One region of the Kaistia sp. SLG-1 genome, then DNA from elsewhere that is predicted to be linked to it. Evidence: predicted binding sites of a transcription regulator. Region 1 holds the regulator's gene; each other region holds the start of a gene.
The links. The regulator PhoB, encoded in region 1, activates phosphate uptake and scavenging genes when phosphate is short. The targets are predictions, from matches to a motif close to TGTCATNNANCTGTCAT.
Positions count from the first base shown of each region.

Region 2: the regulator PhoB is predicted to act here: its motif matches at 5,801-5,817, upstream of AC6HZP_RS24025 (DUF2794 domain-containing protein).
Region 3: the regulator PhoB is predicted to act here: its motif matches at 2,817-2,833, upstream of AC6HZP_RS14385 (acid phosphatase).

Region 1 is NZ_AP048544.1:815,398-823,109, forward strand. It holds gene pstS (phosphate ABC transporter substrate-binding protein PstS) at 1-58, shown strand, start outside; gene pstC (phosphate ABC transporter permease subunit PstC) at 184-1,137, shown strand; gene pstA (phosphate ABC transporter permease PstA) at 1,149-2,042, shown strand; gene pstB (phosphate ABC transporter ATP-binding protein PstB) at 2,039-2,824, shown strand; gene phoU (phosphate signaling complex protein PhoU) at 2,850-3,566, shown strand; gene phoB (phosphate regulon transcriptional regulator PhoB) at 3,600-4,298, shown strand; gene AC6HZP_RS03690 (GcrA family cell cycle regulator) at 4,744-5,277, opposite strand; gene AC6HZP_RS03695 (aspartate aminotransferase family protein) at 5,686-6,918, shown strand; gene argF (ornithine carbamoyltransferase) at 6,934-7,712, shown strand, end outside.
Region 2 is NZ_AP048544.1:5,193,994-5,201,705, reverse strand. It holds gene acnA (aconitate hydratase AcnA) at 1-1,835, shown strand, start outside; gene AC6HZP_RS24035 (DUF1223 domain-containing protein) at 2,058-2,834, shown strand; gene htpG (molecular chaperone HtpG) at 3,394-5,298, opposite strand; gene AC6HZP_RS24025 (DUF2794 domain-containing protein) at 5,843-6,226, shown strand; gene AC6HZP_RS24020 (GNAT family N-acetyltransferase) at 6,643-7,185, opposite strand; gene AC6HZP_RS24015 (Bax inhibitor-1/YccA family protein) at 7,281-7,712, opposite strand, start outside.
Region 3 is NZ_AP048544.1:3,164,953-3,172,664, reverse strand. It holds gene AC6HZP_RS14400 (UxaA family hydrolase) at 1-850, shown strand, start outside; gene AC6HZP_RS14395 (RraA family protein) at 876-1,523, shown strand; gene AC6HZP_RS14390 (alpha/beta hydrolase) at 1,510-2,472, shown strand; gene AC6HZP_RS14385 (acid phosphatase) at 2,889-3,584, shown strand; gene AC6HZP_RS14380 (class I SAM-dependent methyltransferase) at 3,674-4,462, opposite strand; gene AC6HZP_RS14375 (hypothetical protein) at 4,570-4,830, opposite strand; cobalamin riboswitch at 5,051-5,276, shown strand; gene AC6HZP_RS14370 (NAD(P)H-dependent oxidoreductase subunit E) at 5,395-6,183, shown strand; gene AC6HZP_RS14365 (ABC transporter substrate-binding protein) at 6,232-7,712, shown strand, end outside.

The sequences.
Region 1 (7,712 bases):
GACCTGGGCCAAGGACATCCTTGGCGCCGACGGCAAGCCGGTCTTCGCGGCCAACTAAGCCGAGCTGATCAGGAAGAGGGGCGCGCTGCCCCTCTTCTTCCTCGTGACAAATATTGGCTCCGTATGCGGAACCGGGAAAACAACATGGTCGATGCAGCGATGACGGGCGTGACCAGCGCCGGCATGGATGATGCCAAGCTGAAACGCATGCGCCGGTTCAGGGCCGGAGACGCCACCTTCAGGGGACTGACCTTCGGCGCCGCGACGCTGGTCCTGCTGCTTCTCGGCGGCGTGATCCTGTCGCTGATCCACGGCTCGATCCCGGCGCTCTCGACCTTCGGCCTGGGCTTCCTCACCTCCCAGTCCTGGAACCCGGTCACCGAGAAATTCGGCGCGCTCGCGCCCATCTACGGCACGGTGGTGACGTCCATCATCGCGCTTCTGGTCGCCGTGCCGGTCGGCATCGGCATCGCCATCTTCCTGACCGAGCTGTGCCCGCCCTGGCTGAAGCGTCCGATCGGCGTCGCCATCGAACTGCTCGCCGGCATCCCCTCGATCATCTACGGCATCTGGGGCCTGTTCGTCTTCGCCCCGTTCTTCCAGACCAACATCCAGCCCTTCCTGATCGACGTGTTCGCGCCGATCCCGGTGCTGAACGGCCTGTTCGCCGGCCCGCCCTACGGCATCGGCGTGCTGACCGCCGGCTTCATCCTGGCGATCATGGTGCTGCCCTTCATCACCTCGATCACCCGCGACGTGTTCGACACGGTTCCGCCGGTGCTGAAGGAGGCGACCTACGGCCTCGGCTGCACGACGTCGGAAGTCGTCACCAAGGTGGTGCTGCCCTATACCCGCGTCGGCGTCATCGGCGGCATCATGCTCGGCCTCGGCCGCGCGCTCGGCGAGACGATGGCCGTCACCTTCGTCATCGGCAACGCCCACAAGATCTCCGCCTCGATCATGGCGCCCGGCACGACCATCTCGGCCTCGATCGCCAACGAATTCACCGAAGCCGTCGGCGACCTCTACACCTCGTCGCTGATCGCGCTCGGCCTGATCCTCTTCGTCATCACCTTCATCGTTCTCGCCGCGGCGCGCCTGCTGCTGCTGCGCATGAACGTCAAAGCCGGCAATTGAGGCGCGCGACCATGGCAAGCACTCTCAGCACAACCGGATATTCAGCCGCCTCGACGCCCGCCGCCCAGGCGATCTATCGCCGCCGCCGGCGCGGCAACGCCGTCCTGCTGACGCTCTCCGTCGGCGCCACCGCCTTCGGCCTGGCCTGGCTGGTGCTCATCCTGGGCGCGCTGCTCTACCAGGGCCTCAGCGGCCTCTCGCTGGCGGTGTTCACGGAAATGACGCCGCCGCCCGGCTCGGCCGGCGGCCTGCTGAACGCCATCTGGGGTAGCCTCCTGATGACCTTCGGCGGCGTCATCATCGGCACGCCGATCGGCATCCTCGCCGGCACCTACATGTCGGAATACGGCCGCAACAACAAGCTGACGACGATCGTCCGCTTCATCAACGACATCCTGCTGGCGGCGCCCTCGATCGTCATCGGCCTGTTCGTCTACGAGGTCATGGTCGTCCAGATGGGCCACTTCTCGGCGCTCGCCGGCATGGTCGCCCTCGCCATCCTGGTGATCCCGGTCGTCGTCCGCACCACGGAAGACATGCTCAACCTGGTGCCGAACCAGCTGCGTGAAGCGGCCGCGGCGCTCGGCCTGCCGCGCTCGGTCATGATCCGCCACGTCGCCTACAAGGCCGCGATGTCCGGCATCGTCACCGGCGTGCTGCTGGCGATCGCCCGCGTCTCCGGCGAGACCGCCCCGCTGCTCTTCACGGCGCTGAACAACCAGTTCTGGAGCACCAACCTCAACGCGCCGATGTCGTCGCTGCCGGTGACCATCTTCCAGTTCGCGCTGTCGCCCTATCCGGATTGGCAGAAGCTCGCCTGGACCGGCGCCCTCCTCATCACCTTTACCGTGCTGGCACTCAACATCGTCGCCCGCGCCTTCCTCAGCCCCAAGGCTTCCAAATGACCCAGACCGCGATGAACACGGCCGGCATGGCCGAGAAGATCTCGATCCGTAATCTGAAGTTCTTCTACGGCGACAACCTGGCGCTGAAGACGATCAACCTGCCGCTCTACGAGAAGAAGGTCACGGCGTTCATCGGCCCGTCGGGCTGCGGAAAGTCGACGCTGCTGCGGGTCCTCAACCGCATGTACGACCTCTACCCGCGCCAGCGCGCCGAGGGCGAGGTGATCTTCGACGGCCAGAACGTGCTGAACCCCGACCAGGACCGCAACATGCTGCGCGCCCGCGTCGGCATGGTGTTCCAGAAGCCGACGCCGTTCCCGATGTCGATCTACGAGAACATCGCCTTCGGCATCCGCCTCTACGAGAACATCTCGCGCTCCGAGATGGACGGCCGGGTCGAGGCGGCGCTGACGCGCGGCGCGCTCTGGAACGAGGTCAAGGACAAGCTGCATTCGAGCGGCCTCAGCCTCTCGGGCGGCCAGCAGCAGCGCCTCTGCATCGCCCGCACCATCGCGGTGCGGCCGGAAGTCGTGCTGTTCGACGAGCCCTGCTCGGCGCTCGATCCGATCTCGACCGCGAAGATCGAGGAACTGATCGACGAGCTGACGACCGACTACACGATCGCCATCGTCACGCACAACATGCAGCAGGCGGCGCGCGTCTCCGACTACACCGCCTTCATGTATCTCGGCGAGCTGATCGAGTTCGACGAGACGACGAAGATCTTCACGTCGCCGAGCGACAAGCGCACCCAGGACTACATCACCGGACGCTTCGGCTGAGGCCGGGCGGACGTAGGAGCACGAGATGTCCGAACATATTGTTTCCCGCTACGACGAAGAGCTCAATGACGTCGCCCGCCGCATCGCCGAGATGGGCGGCATGGCGGAGCGCCTGGTCGACGTTGCCGTCGGTGCTCTGATCCGGGTCGACACGGCCACCGCCAAGCAGGTGATCGCCGACGACAAGAAGCTCGACGCACTGCAGCGCGAATGCGAAGAGCGCGCCATCATGATCATCGCCCGGCGCCAGCCGATGGCGATGGACCTGCGCGAAGTCATCGCGGCGCAGCGCATCGCCAGCGATCTCGAGCGCATCGGCGATCTGGCCAAGAACATCGCCAAGCGCGTCATGGCGCTCGATGGCCAGCTCCAGTCGAAGCGCTTCAACACCGGCGTCGAGCACATGGCGGAGCTGTCGCTGACCCAGCTCAAGGACGTGCTGGACGCCTATGCGAGCCGCGACGTCGACCAGGCCTATGAAGTCTGGAAGCGCGACGAAGAAATCGACGCCATGTACACGTCGCTCTTCCGCGAGCTTCTGACCTACATGATGGAAGATCCGCGCAACATCACCTTCTGCACGCATCTCCTGTTCTGCGCCAAGAACATCGAGCGCATCGGCGATCACGCCACCAACATCGCCGAGACGGTCTACTATGTCGTCACCGGCCAGGTGCTCGCCGAAGACCGCCCGAAGCAGGACGAGTCGAGCACGACTGCCGTCAACTATGAGAAGAACTGACGGTATCGTCAGCCACACCCCAGGAATTCGTGAATGACGCCACGCGTTATGATCGTCGAGGATGAGGAGGCGCTGAGCCTCCTCCTCCGTTACAATCTGGAAGCGGAAGGGTACACGGTCGAGGTCGTGCCGCGCGGCGATGACGCCGAGATGCGCCTCCTCGAAACCGTGCCCGACCTGCTGCTGCTCGACTGGATGCTGCCGGGGATCTCCGGCATCGAGCTCTGCCGCCGGCTCCGTGCCCGCGACGCCACGCGCACGCTGCCGGTGATCATGCTCACCGCCCGCGGCGAGGAGCAGGAGCGCATCCGCGGTCTCGCCACCGGCGCCGACGACTATGTCGTCAAGCCGTTCTCCGTGCCGGAGCTGATGGCGCGCGTGCGGGCGATCCTGCGCCGCTCGCGGCCCGAGGTGATCGCCACGCTGCTGCGCGCCGGCGACATCGAGCTCGATCGCGAGACGCACCGCGTCCGCCGCTCGGGGCGCGAGCTGCATCTCGGCCCGACCGAGTTCCGCCTGCTCGAATATCTGATGAAGAGCCCCGGCCGCGTGTTTTCACGCGAACAGTTGCTGGATGGGGTCTGGGGTCGTGACGTCTATGTCGACGAGCGCACCGTCGACGTCCATATCGGCCGCCTGCGCAAGGCGGTGAACCGCGGCCGCGTCAAGGATCCGATCCGCACCGTGCGCGGCTCCGGCTATTCCTTCGACGACCAGTTCGCGATGGCCTGAGGCAACCACTCCGCGTGAACCCTCCCCTTGAGGGAGGGTCGCCAGATGCGAGATAGTCCGGGGGGCTGCCGTGGCTGCCTCCGGCACGGCTTCTTCCGGGGAGGACCACCTCCTGCCTTCGCCTCCCCCTGAGGGGGAGGTCGGACCGCAGGTCCGGGAGAGGGTTTAGGGAACCCTCCGGATAGACCGTAAACCCTCACCCGCCGCACTTCGTGCGTCGACCTCTCCCTCAGGGAGAGGTGAGGGGCGAGCTTCGGATCCGCCTTCAAGAGCTAAAGAACAAGAAGCCGCGTGCGGGACAGAATCCCGGCGCGGCTTTCTGTTGTTGGCAAGGGGAGGCCGGAAAACAAATCGGCCGTGCGCCTCGATGGAGGACGGCACGGCCGGGATTGCGGCTGGTCTCGTCGGCGCGCCAGGCGCCGGAGCCAGCGTCAGGCCGGCGCGATCAGGCGCCGACGGCCTTCTTCTGGCGGCGGTCATGCACCGGCTGGTAGGCGACGCGCGAATGATATTCGCAGTAGGGAATGCCGGAGTTCGACCGCTGGCCGCAGAAATGGAAATCCTCGGTGCTCGGGTCGCCGATCGGCCATTTGCAGGTCTGTTCGGTGAGCGTGAGGATCGTGGCATGCAGGCTGATCGGCACGACGACGTCGTCCGAGCCGGCCGGGCGGGGCATGCGCCGCGGTTCCGGCACGATCTGGCCGAGCGGCTTCAGCGCGGTATTGCCCGCCACCAGCGGCCTGACAGGATTGGGGCGGCCCGTCGTTGCGGATCGGCCATTGCTGGTCGTCGCAGGCTTGCGGGCGCGAGCCACCGGCGTCGAAGCCGGCTTGGCGCGACCCGACAGGCTCAGCCGATGTACCTTGCCGATGACCGCATTGCGCGTTACGCCGCCAAGCTCCGAGGCGATCTGGCTCGCGCTCAAACCGTCGGTCCAGAGCTTCTTCAGCAACTCAACCCGTTCGTCCGTCCAAGTCATAGCGTGTCCTTGTCGGTCGGAGCGATACCCGGAATCCTGTCGCGGTCGTCGGCCAGGGGGCATGACGACTTTGAACGCGATACTTGGGTCAGGGGGAGGTACCGGCTCGATATTTCGTATCTTAACGGTTATTAAGATACTATATGGCCTGACTCGGTGACAAGAGTCGGCAGGAATCCTAGATGTGGATCCTTGCGTTTTCCCCAACTTGCGGTCTCGGCCCCGAACCGTGAGTCGGGTCAATCGCTTAGCCGCCGCCGAGGCCCCTCCGCCGCCGTTTTCATTGACACAAAACGTCACGACCGTGATATAAGGGCAACGCAAAAAGGTGCTGCCCGGCGCGTCGGCCTCGGGTGGCACTTTTGATTTTTGGCACCCATTTCCGTGGTTTCATCCGAAGGAGGGGATATGAACGCCCCCGATAGCAGCGTAAAAAAGACCTCGTCCAGCCTCTTTGACACCTTTGCGCGTGCACCGCTCGAGTTCGAGCGAGGCGAGGGGGCCTGGGTCTTTACGCGAGACGGGGACGCTTATCTCGATTTCTCCGCCGGCATCGCGGTGAACACGCTCGGCCATGCCAACCCGGTCCTTGTGCAGGCGCTGACCGAACAGGCCGGCAAGCTCTGGCACACGTCGAACCTGTTCCGGATCCCCGGCCAGGAGAAGCTCGCCGACACGCTGGTCGCCAACTCCTTCGCCGACCGCGTCTTCTTCGCCAATTCGGGCGCCGAGGCCAACGAGGCCGCGATCAAGACGGCGCGGCGCTACCACTATGTCAACGGCCAGCCCGAGCGGTTCCGCATCCTCACCATCGAGGGCGCGTTCCACGGCCGGACGCTGGCGACGCTCGCCGCCGGCGGTCAGCAGAAATATCTCGACGGCTTCGGCCCGAAGGCGGACGGTTTCGACCAGGTGCCGTTCGGCGACATGGCGGCGATCAAGGCGGCGGTGACGCCGGCGACGGCGGCGATCATGATCGAGCCGATCCAGGGCGAAGGCGGCGTGCGCTCCTTCCCGACCGATTTCCTGCGCGAGCTCCGGGCGCTTTGCGACGCCGAGGGCATGCTGCTGATCATGGACGAGGTCCAGACCGGCATTGGCCGCACCGGCAAGCTGTTCGCCTATGAGTGGACTGGCATCGCCCCGGACATCCTGACGGCGGCCAAGGGCATCGGCGGCGGCTTCCCGCTCGGCGCGTGCTTGGCCACCAACGAGGCGGCCAAGGGCATGACGCCCGGCACGCACGGCACCACCTTCGGCGGCAATCCGCTGGCGATGGCGGTCGGCAATGCCGTGCTCGACGCGGTGCTCGCCGACGGCTTCCTCGAGCATGTGCGCGAGACCGCGCGCTATCTGAGCCAGCGCCTCGGCGGGCTGATCGACAGCCATCCCGGCGTCGCCGACGGCATTCGCGGCGAGGGCCTCTTGATTGGCATTCACGCGCTGAAGCCGATCCCCGAGGTCGTCGCGGCGCTGCGCGACCAGCACATGCTGGCGGCCGGCGCCGGCGACAACGTGCTCCGCCTGCTGCCGCCGCTCAACATCGGCAAGGCCGAAGTCGATGCGGCGATCGACAGGATGGACGCCGCCTTCACCGCAATCGAAGCCGCCGCCGCCGATGCGGCGCGGCAATCCGCATAAGCGGGACGGGGCATCATGGTTCGGCATTTTCTCGACCTGACAGAGTTCGATTCCGCGACGCTTCGGCAGATCATGGAAGGCGCGAAGCGCATCAAGGCGTCCCGCAACGGGGCGCTCGACGGCGTCGGCCCGCTCGCCGGCAAGGTGCTGGCGCTGATCTTCGAGCAGCCCTCGACCCGGACGCGCGTCTCCTTCGACGTCGGCATGCGCGAGCTCGGCGGCCAGACGCTGATGCTCACCGGCGCCGAGATGCAGCTCGGCCGCGGCGAGACCATCGCCGATACGGCGAAGGTGATGTCGCGCTACGTCAACGGCATCATGATCCGTATCCTCGATCACGATGCGCTGGCGGAGCTCGCGCGCAACGCCACGGTTCCGGTCATCAACGGGCTGACGCGCCGCTCGCATCCCTGCCAGGTCATGGCCGACATCCTCACCTATGAGGAGCATCGCGGCCCGATCACCGGCAAGACGGTGGCCTGGCTCGGCGACAGCAACAATGTGCTCGCCTCCTGGGTGCACGCCTCGGCGCGCTTCGATTTCCGCCTGAAGATCGCGACGCCGGAGGAGCTGGCGCCGGCGCACAGCCTGCTCGACTGGGCGCGCTCGCATGGCGGCGAGGTCATCGCCGGCGAGGATCCGCATGACGCGGCGGCCGATGCCGATTGCATCGTCACCGACACCTGGGTCTCGATGGGCGACAACGAGGCCGAACGGCGGCACAATCTCCTGAAGCCGTACCAGGTTAACGCCCGCCTGATGGCGCGCGCCAAGCAGGACGCGCTGTTCATGCA
Region 2 (7,712 bases), 880 kb from region 1:
GCAAGTTCGTCGAGTTCTTCGGCCCCGGCCTCGAGCACCTCTCGCTCGCCGACCGCGCCACCATCGGCAACATGGCGCCGGAATATGGCGCGACCTGCGGCTTCTTCCCGGTCGACGGCGAGACGATCGCCTATCTCGACGAGACCGGCCGCAAGGCCGAGCGCATCGCGCTGGTCGAGGCCTATTCGAAGGCGCAGGGCATGTGGCGCGAGCCCGGCCTCGCCGATCCGGTCTTCACCGACGTGCTCGAGCTCGACATCTCCTCGGTGCTGCCGTCGCTCGCCGGTCCGAAGCGCCCGCAGGACCGCGTGCTGCTTTCCGACGCCAAGGCCGGCTTCCTCGCCTCGCTCGAGGGCGAGTTCAAGAAGCCGGGCGAAGCCGACAAGCGCGTCGCCGTCGCCGATTCTGACTTCACCGTCGGCCATGGCGACGTGACGATCGCCGCCATCACCTCCTGCACCAACACCTCGAACCCGAGCGTGCTGATCGCCGCCGGCCTGCTTGCCCGCAACGCGGTCGCCAAGGGCCTGAAGTCGAAGCCGTGGGTGAAGACGTCGCTGGCGCCGGGATCGCAGGTGGTCGAGGAGTATCTCGCCTCCGCCAACCTGCAGAAGGACCTCGACGCGCTCGGCTTCAACCTGGTCGGCTTCGGCTGCACCACCTGCATCGGCAATTCCGGTCCGCTGCCGGAGAACATCTCCGCCGCGATCAACCAGGGCGACCTGGTCGCCGCCGCCGTGCTGTCGGGCAACCGCAACTTCGAAGGCCGCGTCAATCCGGACGTCAAGGCGAACTACCTCGCCTCGCCGCCGCTGGTCGTCGCCTATGCGCTCGCCGGCTCGCTGCAGATCGACCTCGCGACCGAGCCGCTCGGCACCGGTTCCGACGGCCAGCCGGTCTTCCTGAAGGACATCTGGCCCTCGAACCAGGAAATCGCGACCTTCATCCGCGAGAACGTCACCAAGAAGATGTTCCAGGCGAAGTACGCCGACGTGTTCAAGGGCGACGAGAACTGGCAGAAGATCGCCGTTCCGCAGGGCGAGACCTACGCCTGGGACAACAAGTCCACCTACGTGCAGAACCCGCCCTATTTCGTCGGCATGCAGCAGAAGCCGCGCGCCATCACCGACATCGAGAACGCCCGCGTGCTCGGCCTGTTCCTCGATTCGATCACGACCGACCACATCTCGCCGGCCGGTTCGATCAAGCCGGCCTCGCCGGCGGGCAAGTACCTCTCCGACAACGGCGTCGCCGTGGTCGACTTCAACCAGTACGGCACGCGTCGCGGCAATCATGAAGTCATGATGCGCGGCACCTTCGCCAACATCCGCATCAAGAACCAGATGCTGGGCGGCAAGGAAGGCGGCTTCACGCTGCACGAGCCGGACGGCGTCGAGATGCCGATCTACGACGCGGCCATGAAGTACAAGGCCGAGGGCACGCCGCTGATCGTCTTCGCCGGCAAGGAATACGGCACCGGCTCGTCGCGCGACTGGGCCGCCAAGGGCACCAACCTGCTCGGCGTCCGCGCCGTCGTCGCCCAGTCCTTCGAGCGCATCCACCGCTCGAACCTGGTCGGCATGGGCGTCGTGCCGCTGGTCTTCGAGGAAGGCACCTCCTGGCAGACGCTCGGCCTCAAGGGCGATGAGACGGTGACGATCAAGGGCATCGCCGGCGATCTGAAGCCGCGCCAGATGCTGGACGCGGAAATCACCTTCGCCGATGGCTCGAAGAAGGTTGTGCCGCTGCTCTGCCGAATCGATACGCTCGACGAGCTCGACTACTTCAAGAACGGCGGCATCCTGCAATACGTGCTCCGGAACCTCGTCGCCTAAGCGATTTCAGGCACCCCTGGATCGTTTTTTCGTGATCGGCCGCGCCGCTGCTTATCGAAGCAGCGGCGCGGCTTTTTGTTGTGTGCGCCGGGCGGGAACGGCACCGTTCTCACGGAAGGTCACCCCGATTTGAATGGCTTGGGACGGGGTTGGGATTTAAGGTTTGCGTCGACACGCGCCGCGAGTGGCGGGCGCTGCGATGATCAGGACAAGTTGCAAGGCATGTTTGTTCGAAAATCCGGCTGGGTCGCCCTGGCGATCGGCGCGTGCATCCTGACAGCCCTTTCGGCCTCGGCCGACTCAGTCCCGGTTCCGACGCATCCGGTGACGGCTGTCCTTGAGCTCTTCACCAGCCAGGGATGTGCATCCTGTCCGCCGGCCGATGAGGTGTTGGAGGACTTCGCCAAGCGTCCGGACATCGTGGCGCTGTCGCTGCCGGTCGATTACTGGGACTATCTCGGCTGGAAGGACACGCTGGCGCGCAAGGAATTCACGCAGCGGCAGAAGGCCTATGCCAATGCCCGAGGCGATCGCCAGATCTATACGCCGCAGCTGATCGTCAACGGCCGCACCCATGTCGTCGGCAGCGATCGCACGGCGATCGAGGCCGCGCTCAAGGCCGAGCAGCCGCTGAGCGTGCCGATCGGGATCAGCACCACCGGCGACTCCTTCCAGGTTTCGATCGGCAGCAATGGCGACCCGACGGCGCCGAAATCGCGCAAGGGGACGATCTGGCTGGCGCTCTACAAGCGCCATGTCGACGTGCCGATCCGCAAGGGCGAGAACCAGGACCGCACGCTCAGCTACTACAACGTCGTCACCAAGCTCCGGCCGATCGCCATGTGGCGCGGCGATCCGACCAAGGTCGACCTGCCGATGAGCGAATACAATCAGGCCGAGGCTGACGGCTGCGCCATCCTGCTGCAGGCGGAGACCGTGGATGGCGAGCCGGGCGAGATGCTCGGCGCCGCCTTCATCGAAAAGGGCGCGGAATGGTGAGTGCGCCGCTTCGGAGCGTCCTCGGCGTCCGATCCTAGGTGTCTGGCCCGTATTTCAGCACGCGAGTCCGATTTCCTCGCTCGAACCGTGTTGTGCCCTAACCTCTCCCTGAGGAGACCTTTGCACAGCACCGAATGGTCGCCGTGCAGCCCACGGCCGATGGGCAGGGCACCGTCGCCCCGGCGGGGGCCGGGGCCCATGAACACTGGCCAGGAAAGCTTGGATCAGCCTATCGGCCACAGGCCGGAGTGTCTGGATCCCGACCTACGCCGGGATGACGGCGGAGGGTGGCACGATCCGATCAGCGCGATGAAAATGGTGTTGCGCGAAGGTCTCCTGAGGGAGAGGTTCGGGCACAACGCGGCTCGCGTTGAATTACGGGCCAGACCCCAAAACGAGCCTCACCCCAACCATCTCCCGCAAGCGGGCGAGGGAGATCGCCTGTGCCTGTCGTCCCGGCTTCGAGATCGATGCAGGGCGCCGTCCAAAAGCCCTCTCCCGCGGGCGGGAGAGGGCTGGGTGAGGGGCTCGCTGGAACCCGCCGCTATAGGCCAGGCATTCAGCCCAGATTCTTCTCCATGAGGCCCGCCAGCGCCTTGGCGAAGGCGGCCGGCTCGTCCGGCGCCTCGCCGTCGAGGATGCGGGCGAGGCCGTAGATCAGCGCCGCCGCCTCGTCGACCTTCTTCTCCGCAGCCCCTCCGGCGGCCGCCTGGGCCGCGAGGCCGGCGATCAGCGGATGCGAGGGGTTGAGCTCCAGGATCGAGGCGGAGCGTCCGCCGGCGCCGTCGCGGCTCGCCAGGATCTTCTCGAGCTGGCGGTCGGGACCGAACTCCGGCGATACGAGGCAGGCGGGGCTCGTCGCCAGCCGGTTCGATCCGCGTACCTCGACCACCTTGTCGCCAAGCGCCTGCTTCAGCCGCTGGGTCAGCGCGGCGAGTGCGGCTTCCGAGGCCGGCTTCCCGCCGCTGGCGGCGTCCTTCGCCGCCTCGGCTTCCAGCACCGGGATCAGGTCGAGGCTGGAGGTGCCCTGCGTCACCGACTGGAACGGCTTGCCGTCGAAGCCGAGCGCCGTGCGCACCCAGAAGGCGTCGACCGCATCGGCGAGAACCAGCACCTCGATGCCGCGCTTGGCATAGCCCTCGAGATGCGGGCTCGCCGCGATCGTCGCCGCGTCATCGCCGAGCGCGTAGTAGATCGACGTCTGGTTGGGGCGGAAGCCGGCGACGACGTCGGCGAGGCTGCGCCAGCTGTCGCCGCCCGTCGTCGTCTTGAAGCGGGCGAGCTTGAACAGCGCGTCGCGCCGGTCGGGCGCCTCGTAGAGGCCCTCCTTGAGCACGGCGCCGAACGCCTCCCAGACCTTGGCGAAGGCGGCGGGATCGTCATTGGCCAGCTTGTCGAGATCGGTGAGGACGCGGTTGGTGACGCCCTTGCCGATCGCCTCGATCACCGGGTTCTTCTGCAGCATCTCGCGCGAGAGGTTGAGCGGCAGGTCTTCCGAATCGATGACGCCGCGCACGAAGCGCAGCCAGGGCGGCAGGATCTCGGCCTCGTCGGTGATGAAGACGCGGCGGACGTACAGCTTCACCTTGCCGCGCCGATCCGGCTCGAACAGGTCGAACGGCCGCGACGACGGCACGAACAGCAGCACCGAGTATTCGGTCCGCCCCTCGGCGCGATAGTGGATGGTGACGGCGGGCTCGTCGAAGCGGCCGCCGACATGGCCGTAGAACTCCTTGTACTCTTCCTCGGTCACGGCGGATTTCGACTTCCGCCAGAGCGCGCTGCCGTCGGCGAGCTGCTCCTCGGTGCCGTCGGCGAGCTTCAGGACGATCGGAACGGGGACATGGGCGGAGTAGGCGGTGACGATGCGCTCGATCGTCTCCGTCTCGGCATAGCTCGCATTGTCGGGGTTCAGATGCAGCACGATGCGGGTGCCGCGTGCCGGCGCCTCGGCCAAGTCGACCGGCTCGATCTCGTAGGCGCCCTTGCCATCGGAATGCCAGCGCCAGGCTTCGTCCGTGCCCGCCTTGCGCGAGGTGACGGTGACGCTGTCGGCGACCATGAAGGCGGAGTAGAAGCCGACGCCGAACTGGCCGATCAGCGCCGAGCCCTTGGCGCCGTCGCCGGCCTGCTCCAGGAAGGCGCGGGTGCCGGACTGGGCGATGGTGCCGAGATTGTCGATCAGCTCCTGCCGGTCCATGCCGACGCCGTTGTCGGCGATGGCGAGGCTTGGCGCGTCCTTGTCGGCCTCGATGACGATCTGGAACGCGTCGCCGCCCTCGATCAGCGCCGGCTCGGCGAGCGCCAGCGTGCGCAGCTTCTCGCAGGCGTCGGCGGCGTTGGAGACCAGTTCGCGAAGGAAGACGTCGCGGTTGGAATAGACGGAATGCACCATCATGTGCAGCAGGCGCGAGACTTCCGCTTCGAACGAGCGGGTCTCGGCGGCGGGCTTCTGTTCGGACACGCTTTTCACTCCGGCAACGCATCGTCCCGGCCGGCGGGGCCGGGGAGGGTGATTGGCAAGGCCCCGGACATCGGGGCGGGGGTGATATCGCCGGTTGGCGCCCGAGATTCAAGGCAGACGCGAGTCATCGCCCGCGGCCTGGCATTTGCGCCAAGAAATGCGGACAAAGAAAAAGGCCGGGCAGGGATGCCGGCCTCAGGGGCTTTTTGGGAGGGGAATGCAAATCACGCTGTCGAAGGTGGTCCGGCTCAACCAAGAACCCCGGGGGGCTGGGGGGCTGAGAAATTCCGAAGTCTGGGCCAAGCCGGACCGTTCGAAGCAATGGTAAGTTTTTGCCAGTCCTTTGCGGCCGGTGGCGGGCCGAAAAAGGGCGGAATAGTGAATTTTTCGAAAGGTACTTCACGGATTCGTGAGGTGCCGGAACGGCACGCAATTATACCGCGCGAAACCTAGGGATCGCCTCTTTGATGTGCGCTTGCCAGCGCAAGGGAACGGAGCGATCATGACGTTTCGACGACGGTGCAACTGGCAACGGGAGGCGCCCGTGAGCGATGGCGAAGATAAGGCGGCGTCCGGTGGCGGCGCCACGCTTCTGGCGCTTACCCCACCGGAAACGGCCAAGCCCGTCTCCCTCGTAGCCTTCAACCGACTGGAACTGAACGAAATCCTCCGCGTGTACGGGCGCATGGTGGCCGCCGGCGAGTGGCGCGACTATGCGATCGACCATCTGCGCGACAAGGCGGTGTTTTCCATCTTCCGCCGCTCCTCCGAGATTCCGCTCTTCCGCGTCGTCAAGGATCCGGAGCTGCGCAACCGCCAGGGCGCCTATTCGGTGGTGGCGGCGGGCGGCTATGTGATGAAGCGCGGCCATGACCTGCGCCAGGTGATGGCGGTGCTCGACGGCAAGCTCAAGCTCGTGCACGGCTGAGCGCGGGGCGGGTGCCATACGCCTGCTGCCTTTACCTCTCCCTGAGGGAGAGGTCGGAGCGAAGCTCCGGGTGAGGGTTTAGGGAACCATCCGGTAAGGCCGTAAACCCTCACCCGTCGCACTGCGTGCGTCGACCTCTCCCTCAGGGAGAGGTGAAGTAAGGGCATTTCGGACCTGCTCGCATCGGGCAGGATACTTGGGAGGATGGCGGAGTCGGTTGGACGGCCTTCCTCCTTTCTTGAACCTCCCCCTTGAGGGGAGGTCGAAAACGCCCTTCGCGTTTTCGGGAGGGGGGACTTCCAGCCGTTTGCGGCAAGTCCGACGAAGCACCCCTCCCCAAGACCGCCAAGGGCGGTCTTGACCCTCCCTCAAGGGGAGGGTTCAGAACCCGCTCCGGAGCCTCACAACCAATCCCCTCACAGCGTCGGCGGCGTGCTCATGCCGTCGCCGAGCGGGCGCTGCATCAGCACGCTGTCGATCCAGCGACCGTGCTTCCAGCCGACCTTCTCGAAGATGCCGACCGGGCGGAAGCCGAGCGAGGCGTGCAGCCGGATCGACGCCTGATGCTGGGAATCGCCGATGACGCCGATCATCTGGCGAAAGCCGGCCTCGGTCGCCGCCTCGATCAGCGCCTGCAGCAGGCGGCGGCCAAGGCCGCGTCCCTGCGCGCCAGGGGCGAGATAGATCGAATCCTCGACGGTCGAGCGGTAGGCGGCGCGGGGGCGATAGGGGCCGGCATAGGCATAGCCGAGCAGTTCGTCGCCAGCGGTTGCGACCAGATAGGGATGGCCGCCCTCAAGCAGCGCATCGCACCGGCGGCGCATTTCCGCTTCCGACGGCGGCTCGATCTCGAAGCTGGCGGTGCCGTGGAGGACCGCGTGGCGATAGATCGCCGTGATGGCGGCGAGATCGTCGGGAGCGACGGGGCGGATCCGGAGGTCGTCGGCGGCAGCGGGCATCGGCAGTCTCGTCGGGACCAGTCGATAGAAAGGGTGGGCGACAAAAAAAGGGCGCGGCCTCGGCCGCGCCCTTCGTTTCCGTGTTGATGCCCGTCTTAGCGACGGTCGCCGAACAGGCGCAGCAGCATCAGGAACAGGTTGATGAAGTCGAGATAGAGCGTCAGCGCGCCCATGATCGCCTTCCGGCCGGCGACGGTACCGTCATCGCCGACATAGTACATTTCCTTGATCTTCTGCGTGTCATAGGCGGTGAGGCCCGTAAAGATCAGCACGCCGAGGACCGAGATCGCGAAGCCCATCGCCGACGAGCCAACGAAGATGTTGACGATCGAGGCGATGATGATGCCGATCAGGCCCATGAACAGGAACGAGCCCATGCCGGTCAGGTCGCGCTTCGTCGTGTAGCCGTAGAGGCTCATCGCGCCGAAGGTGGCGGCGGTGATGAAGAACACCTGCGTGATCGACTGCGCCGTGTAGACGGCGAAGATCGAGGACAGCGAGACGCCCATCAGCGCCGCATAGCCCCA
Region 3 (7,712 bases), 2.3 Mb from region 1:
GGACGAGGGCAGGGCCTTCGTCGCCGAGCAGCGCGCCGCGCTCGACGCCGCGCCGACCGTGCCGATGGAGCCGAGCGAGCTCATCATCGGCACCGTCTGCGGCGGTTCCGACGGCACGTCCGGCATCTCAGGAAATCCGGCCGCCGGCCGCGCCTTCGACCTGTTCGTCGAGGCGGGGGCGGCGTGCATCTTCGAGGAGACCGGCGAGCTGATCGGCTGCGAGCACATCATGGCCGCGCGGGCCGTGACGCCGGAACTGGGCATGATCCTCGAGCAGTCCGTCGCCAAGGCGGCGCGCTATTATGCGACGCTCGGCTATGGCTCGTTCGCCGCCGGCAATGCCGAGGGCGGCCTGACGACGATCGAGGAAAAGTCGATGGGCGCCTATGCGAAGTCAGGCGCCTCGCCGATTTCCGGCCTGATCAAGCCAGGTGATATCCCGCCGCATGGCGGGCTCTATCTGCTCGACGTGGTGCCGGACGGCGAGGTGCGCTTCGGCTTCCCGAACATCAACGACAATGCCGAGATCGCCGAGCTGATCGCCTGCGGCAGCCATGCCGTGCTGTTCGTCACCGGCCGCGGCTCGGTCGTCGGATCGGCGATCTCGCCGGTGGTGAAGATCTGCGCCAATCCCGAGACCTACCGGCGGATGGAGGACGACATGGACGTCGACGCCGGCCGGATCATCGAGGGCAAGGCGAGCCTCGACGCGGTCGGCCGCGAGATCCACGATCTCGTCGTCGGGCTCGGGCAGGGCGGGCGCACCAAGTCGGAAGAGCTCGCGCACCAGGAATTCGTGCTCGGCTACAAGAGCTTCGAGCCCATCGGACCGGCCTGCCTGCCGGTCTGACAATCGCGAGTGGGGGGAGGACAACTTGACCGATCTGACCGCGCGCCTGGAGGCGTGCTACACCGGCGTCGTGCATGACGTCATGCGCGCCATGGGGCTGCGCGATTTCACGCTGCCGGCCGAGCTCAGGCCGATCCTGCCGGAGCGCGCGCTTGCCGGGCCTGCCTTCACCATCGAGGGGCGGGCCGATCCCCATGCCGACGGCCACCAGACCCTGCTCGCCTGGACGGGGCTCCTCTCCAAGGCGCCTTCCGGCTCGATCTGGGTGTCGCAGCCGAACGACCGGATCGTCGCGCATATGGGCGAGCTCTCGGCCGAGACGCTGAAGAACAAGGGCGTGCGCGGCTGCATCGTCGACGGTTACGCCCGCGACGTGAATTTCCTGTTGGAGATGGGCTTCCAGACCTGGTGCCGTGGTTTCACCCCGCGTGATATCGTCGGACACTGGCTGCCCGTGGCGACCGAGGTGCCGATCGAGATCGGCGGCATCGCGATCCGTCCGGGCGACTATTTCCTCGGCGATCGCGACGGGCTGGTCCGCATTCCGGCCGAACATCTCGGCGAGGTAGTCGAGCGGGCGGAGACGGCGATCGCCACGGAAAACCGCGTACGCACCGCGATCCTCGCGGGCACGGACCCACAAGAGGCCTATCTGAAATATGGCAAATTCTGACCTGACCCCGACGGAACCGCTGCATTCGCTGCTCGTCGAGGGTGTCAAGGCGCGCCGCGCCCGGCCGGCCTTTCCCGACGTCGGGCCCGACGTGGCGAAGGCGATGTTCGAGGAGATGCAGGCCAATCCGTCCCGCATGCCGGAAGTGGTCGTGGTCGAGGCGATCGAGGTCGCCGGCGCGGCGGGGCCGCTGCATGCGCGGCTCTATCGGCCTGGCGTCAGCGCCGCGGCGCCGCTGATCGTCTATTTCCATGGCGGCGGCTTCGTGCTCGGCAGCTACGACACGCATGACCGCAACGCCCGCCGGCTCGCCATCGCGACCGGCGCGATCGTCGTTTCGGTCAATTATCGCCTCGCGCCCGAGCATCCCTTTCCGGCCGCGCCCGACGACGCCGACGCGGCGCTCGCCGATCTCTCGGCGCGGGCGGAGGGGCTCGGCGCCGATCCCGACCGCGTCTTCGTCGCGGGCGACAGCGCCGGCGCGACGCTGGCGATCGCCGCCGTGCTTCCGGGCATCGGCGAGCGCGGGCGGCAGCCGGCCGGCCTGATCGCCTTCTATCCGGTGACCGACATGACGGCTATCGGCGTCGGCGAATCCTATCGCGCCTTCGGCGACGGCAGCGTCGGCCTCTCGACGGCCGACATGCTGTGGTTCCGTGGGCTCTACGCGCCGGATCCCGACCAATGGAACGATCCGCGCTGCTCGCCGCTCGCGGCCGACCTCGCTGATCTCGCCGGCCTGCCGCCGACGCTGATCGTGACGGCCGCCTATGACGTGCTGGCGCAGGACGGCGCGCTCTTCGCCGCCCGCCTCGCCACGGCCGGCGTGGCCGTGACCTATAGGCATGTCCAGGGCGTCAACCACGGCTTCATCGGCGTGCCGACCCCGCCGCCGGGGACGATCGCCGCCTATGAGGCGGTGGCGGAATGGATGGAGAGGGTCGGCTGAGCGCGCCAGACTCACCAACCCGCAAGCCGGGGGGCCCTGCTGGACCCTCCTTCGAGGCCTCGCTCACGCGAAGCACCTCAGGATGATGGCTGAGCGGAGAAATGGGCCGTAAGGGCTCCCTCAGAGCACGCGTCACAACAGGCTCTCGAACCGCAGTGCCAGGACTCAACCATCATCCTGAGGTGCCCGGCGAAGCCGGGCCTCGAAGGAGGGTCCCGGGCGCGCTTTGATCCCGCCAACCTCGCCGCAAGCCGGGGTGCTCTGCTGGATCCTCTTTCGAGGCTTCGCTCACGCGAGCACCCAGCTCGCGGCGTCACTCCGGCCTACGCGCCCACCACAGGGACTGTCATTGGCTTGTTATCATGCCGAACGAGGATCGGCGCCTTGCTTGCTTTCTCTGTCAGGATCCAGCCTCCATGAAGAAACTTGCCCCCTTCGCCGGGCTTTTCCTCCTTCTCGTTGTCGGCACTGCCGCGAATGCCGAGGACGCCAAGCCTTTCCTCACCGCCAAGGACGTCGATTTGACGATGATCCTGCCGCCTCCGCCGGCCAACGATTCAGCGGAGACCAAGGCTGAAATCGCCGAAGTGCTGAGACTGCAGGTGACGCGCACACCGGACATGGAGGCGCGCGCCAAGGCGGATGCCGAAGAGAATGTCTGGCGCTTCGCTGACGTCATGGGGCCGAAATTCACCAAGGACGCCCTGCCGAAGGTCGATGCCTTCTTCGAGCGCGTTGCGGCGACGGAAGGCGCGGTCGTTGATCCGGCCAAGGATGTCTGGAAGCGTCCGCGCCCCCATATGCTCAGCGATCTCGTCAAGCCCATCGTCAAGCCGACGACCTCCGGCTCCTGGCCGTCGGGTCACACGACCGTTGGAACGATGATGGGCATCATCCTGTCCGACATGGTTCCGGAGAAGCGCGCTGAGATCATGGCACGCGCCTGGGAGTACGGCCACAACCGGGTCGTGGCGGGGATTCACTACCCGTCCGACATCGAGATGGGGCGCATCTCCGGGGCGGTTATCGCCATCCAGTTGCAACACGATGCCGATTTCGAGAAGGCCTATGAGGAGGCCAGGGCGGAACTTCGTGCCGATCTCGGCATGTAAACGGCTTTCGGCCCTCACCCAGTCAAGGGGCGCCCAAGGGCGCCCCTTTCTTCATCTGGGCGCGCCATTCACCAGATCGGCGCCCTGCCTCAACCCGGCTTTCGTGCCCTTATGTGCAGGAAGATCGGCGCGACGCGGGTGTCGGCGATGATGGGCTCGGCCGCCGCTGCGTCGACGCTCGCGCGCGGCTCGCCGAACGCCTCGATGACGAGGCCGGCGCCGACGACCATCTCGACCCATTGGCTCAGCGTCCGGTGGAAGCGCGGGACGTGGAAGGGCTCGACCTTGGCGCGCTCGGCGGCGGGGAGCGAGGAGAACCACCAGCTCTCGACCTTGCCGTCGATCGTCTCGAAATAATCGGCGACCTCGACGGCGACGGGCTCGCCCGTCGCGTCGCGGATGTTGCGCCGGCGCGGCGGCACGAAGCAGGGATGCAGGATCGAGAACTGCAGGAAGCCGCCCGGCCGCAGCACGCGGCGCGCCTCGCCGAGAACGGCCGACTGGTTCGGCATGTCCATCAGCGACATGAAGGCGGTGGCGAAGTCGAAGCGCGCTTCCGCGAAGGGCAGGGCCATGCCGTCGCCGACGCGATAGTCGATGCCGCGCGGATCGGCCGCCTCGCTCTCGCGCGCATGGCGGACGAAGGTCGGCGCGATGTCGATCGCCGTCATGCGCGCGCCGAGGCCGGCGAGCTGGCGCGTGTTGGAACCCTCGCCACAGCCGATGTCGAGACCGTCGAGGCCCGCGATCGGCGGTAGCATGGCGAGGAAGGCCGGCGTGTTGAGCGCGTCGCGGTAGACGTCATAGCCGGCGCGCGACTGGCGGGTCCAGGCTTCGGCATTGGCTTCCCAATGCGCGGCGACGGTCGAGATGTCCATGGAAGAGGCGCCTCCTGCTCGCTGCGGGCGCGCCATTCACCAGATCGGCGCGTGGCTGTCAAGCCGGCGGGGCAGGGGGTAGTGCGCGATCCCGCGTAGCGGGCGGTTCAGTCGGTGACGGCGTCCCAGGGGAGGTCGGCCAGGCGGATCGGCCAGCGTTCGAACACCAGCGTCTCATGCGCGTCGTCCGAGCGCTCGAAGACGCGCGCCGCCATGCCGAGTTCGGCGGCGGAATTGCCGAGGTGTTTGGCCATGGAAAGCGCCACGTCATGCGACGAGAAGGCGCCGATGAGCGAGCCTGTCTGGCTCATGATGGCAAAGCCCCGGTCTTCATTGGGCTGGACGTAGTAGACCGCCGAATCAAACACTTAACGTCTCCTTAACGCTGAGACGATGCTTAGCTGAGTCGGTCATAGCTGTGTGCGGCGAATGCGGTCCAGCCGGGAAAAACCTCCCGAAACCTCCGCGAGTGTGTCCCAAAGGTCATGCCCGTCGCCATTCAGGGAGGTGTCGCGTTCGCTCACTGCAACGCCTCCGTGCAGGCGCCATAGCGCGGTCCACCCGGTTGACTTGGGCGTCGTCCTCGCTAGGTTCGGCGCCGGTCAAGGTTCTCTCTGACCGCAAGGCAGAGAGCTAAGAGGGAACCCGGTGCGCCCGATCGGTCCAGGACCGAGGCAAGGCCGGAGCTGCCCCCGCAACTGTAAGCGGTGAGCCGCGCTGCCATTCTACGTCACTGGCGAGAGATCGCCGGGAAGACAGGCAGCGACGGCATCGACCCGCGAGCCAGGAGACCTGCCCTGACCGGTGCAATGTCCTTGGGCGGGGTGTCCACAGGGAACGTTTGGCTGGTCGTGACGGGCGCATTCCGCCCGGATTCCCCATTCATGCGGTCTTTTCCGGCCTCTCGCCCGTTCCGCCGGGGAGTCGGAAACATGTCCTCTATTCAAGCTGCTCGGCCGGAGGCCGGGCCGCCGGCCCGCGCCGTCGTGCTGCTGGCGAAATCCGCCTTCGCGGCGGCGCCGATGCGGGAAATGCAACGGCTCGCCGCGCGCATCCAGAGCCAGCGGGGAGCAAGCGAGCATGTCGTCTTCGCCTTCTCCGAGCAGGGGACGCCGACGCTGCGCGACGTCATGCTGTCGCTCCGGCGCGACGGTTTCGCCGAGATCGTCATCGTTCCCTTGCTCATCCCGCTGGAGCCGAGCTTCCACGCCTGGCTCGGGCGGACGCTGCAGCGCTGGCTCGCCGAAGATGGCGACGCCTGGCCGGTGATCCGGATCGCGGCGCCGCCCGAGGAAGCGCCGGCGCTCGGCGGCCTGGTCGACGAGCTGATTGAGGCGAGCGCCGCGCGGCCGCCCGTCGCCCTTCCGGAAAGGCCGCTGCCGGATGCCTCGCTGGTGCCGGCGCAGAAGCGCCGCGTCCTGGTCTGCCAGGGCGGTCCGTGCAACGCGGCCGGCGCCGACGTCATCTGGGGCCATCTCCGCAACGAGCAGGAGCGCCGCAAGCTCCGGACCGTCGGCGACGGCGTCATGACGGCGAAATCGACCTGTCTCGGCCCCTGCAACCTCGCTCCCGTCCTGCAGGTCTTTCCCGAAGGCACCTATTACGGCGGCGTCACCGAGAGCGGCGTCGACAAGATCATCGACGAGCATCTCCTCGCCGGCCGGATCGTCCCGGCGCTCGCCTATGCGCCGACCGGGCGCAAGCAAAGGCTGCGCGGCTGAACGCCGCCGGCATTCCTTTTCCTCCCTCCATCAGAGAGACCAAACCGCATGAAGACCATGCTTCGCGCCCTGTGCGTCTCCGCCGCGCTGCTTGCCTCGGCATCGGCGCTTTCCGTGCCCGCCTCGGCCGCCGAGACGCTTCGCGTCGGCGCTTCCTTCATCACCTCCGGGCTCGATCCCGCCAAGGGCCCGAATGGCTGGGCGCTCACCAGCCATGGCGTCGGCGAGACGCTGTTCGCGGTCGACAAGGACGGCGTGCTGGTGCCGGAGCTCGCCGAGAGCGCCGAGCGGGCCGATGAACTCACCTGGCTGGTGAAGCTGAAGCCCGGCCGGCATTTCTCGGACGGCACGGCGGTTTCGGCGGAGACGGTCGGCGCCGGGCTCGCTCATACGATGGCCAACAACAAGGCGGCGCTGGCGACCGGCGGCACGCTGCGCTTCGAGGCGGTCGATCCGCTGACGCTGAAGGTGACGACGGAAAAGCCGGTGGCGCTGATCCAGGCGCTGTTCGCCGAATGGCCGCTCGTCATCTACCATCTGAAGGAAGACGGCACGGCGACCTTCAGCGGTCCCTATGCGGTGAAGACGTTCCGGCCCGATGCCGAGATCGAGCTGGAGCCGAACCCGCATTTCGACGGCGCCGACAAGCGCAGCCCGGTCTCCTACCGCAAGTTCGCCGACAGCCAGGCGATGACACTCGCCTTCGAGGCCGGCGAACTCGACCTCGCCTTCGGCCTGCCGTCGGAGAGCATTTCCCGGCTCAAGGCCAACCCGGAGCTGACGATCAAGGATTTCCCCGTCGGCTATCAGTATCTCGCCTATCTCAACACCCGCAAACCGGCGCTCGCCGACGCCGCGGTGCGCCGCGCCATCGACCTCGCACTAGACCGGGACCAGCTGGTGCTGGCGATCCATGGCGGACTGCCGGCGACCGGCGCTTATGCGCCCTATTTCCCGTTCGCGGCCAAGGAACCCCGGACGACCGACGTCGCCAGGGCAGCCGAGCTTCTGACAGAGGCCGGCTGGGTCGCCGGCGCGGATGGCAAGCGCAGCAAGGACGGCGCCGCCCTCAAGCTCGCGGTGCTTGCCTATCCGCAGCGGCCAGATCTCGTCGCCATGCTGCCGGTGGTCAAGGCGCAGCTCGCGGCGCTCGGCATCGAGGTCGAGACGCGGATCGTCGAGAATTCCAACGAGGTCGCCGGCTCCGGTGATTTCGATATCTTCCTGTGGGCCCAGCACACGGCGCCGACCGGCGATCCCGCCTTCTTCCTGAACAGCACGTTCCGGACTGGCGCCGGCCTCAACTTCTCCGGCTATGCCGATCCCGCGTTCGACGCGATCCTCGACGGCTTCGCCAACGAGACCGACCCGGCCAAGCGGGCGGCGATCGCGGCGGCAGCCCAAGCCAAGCTGTTCGAGGACGCGCCCGTCACGTTCCTGGTCTCGCCGGTCTGGCATGTCGGCCTCTCCAAGGCGCTCGCCGGCTACGAGCCCTGGGGTTCGGACTATCACGTGCTGCGCGCCGATAT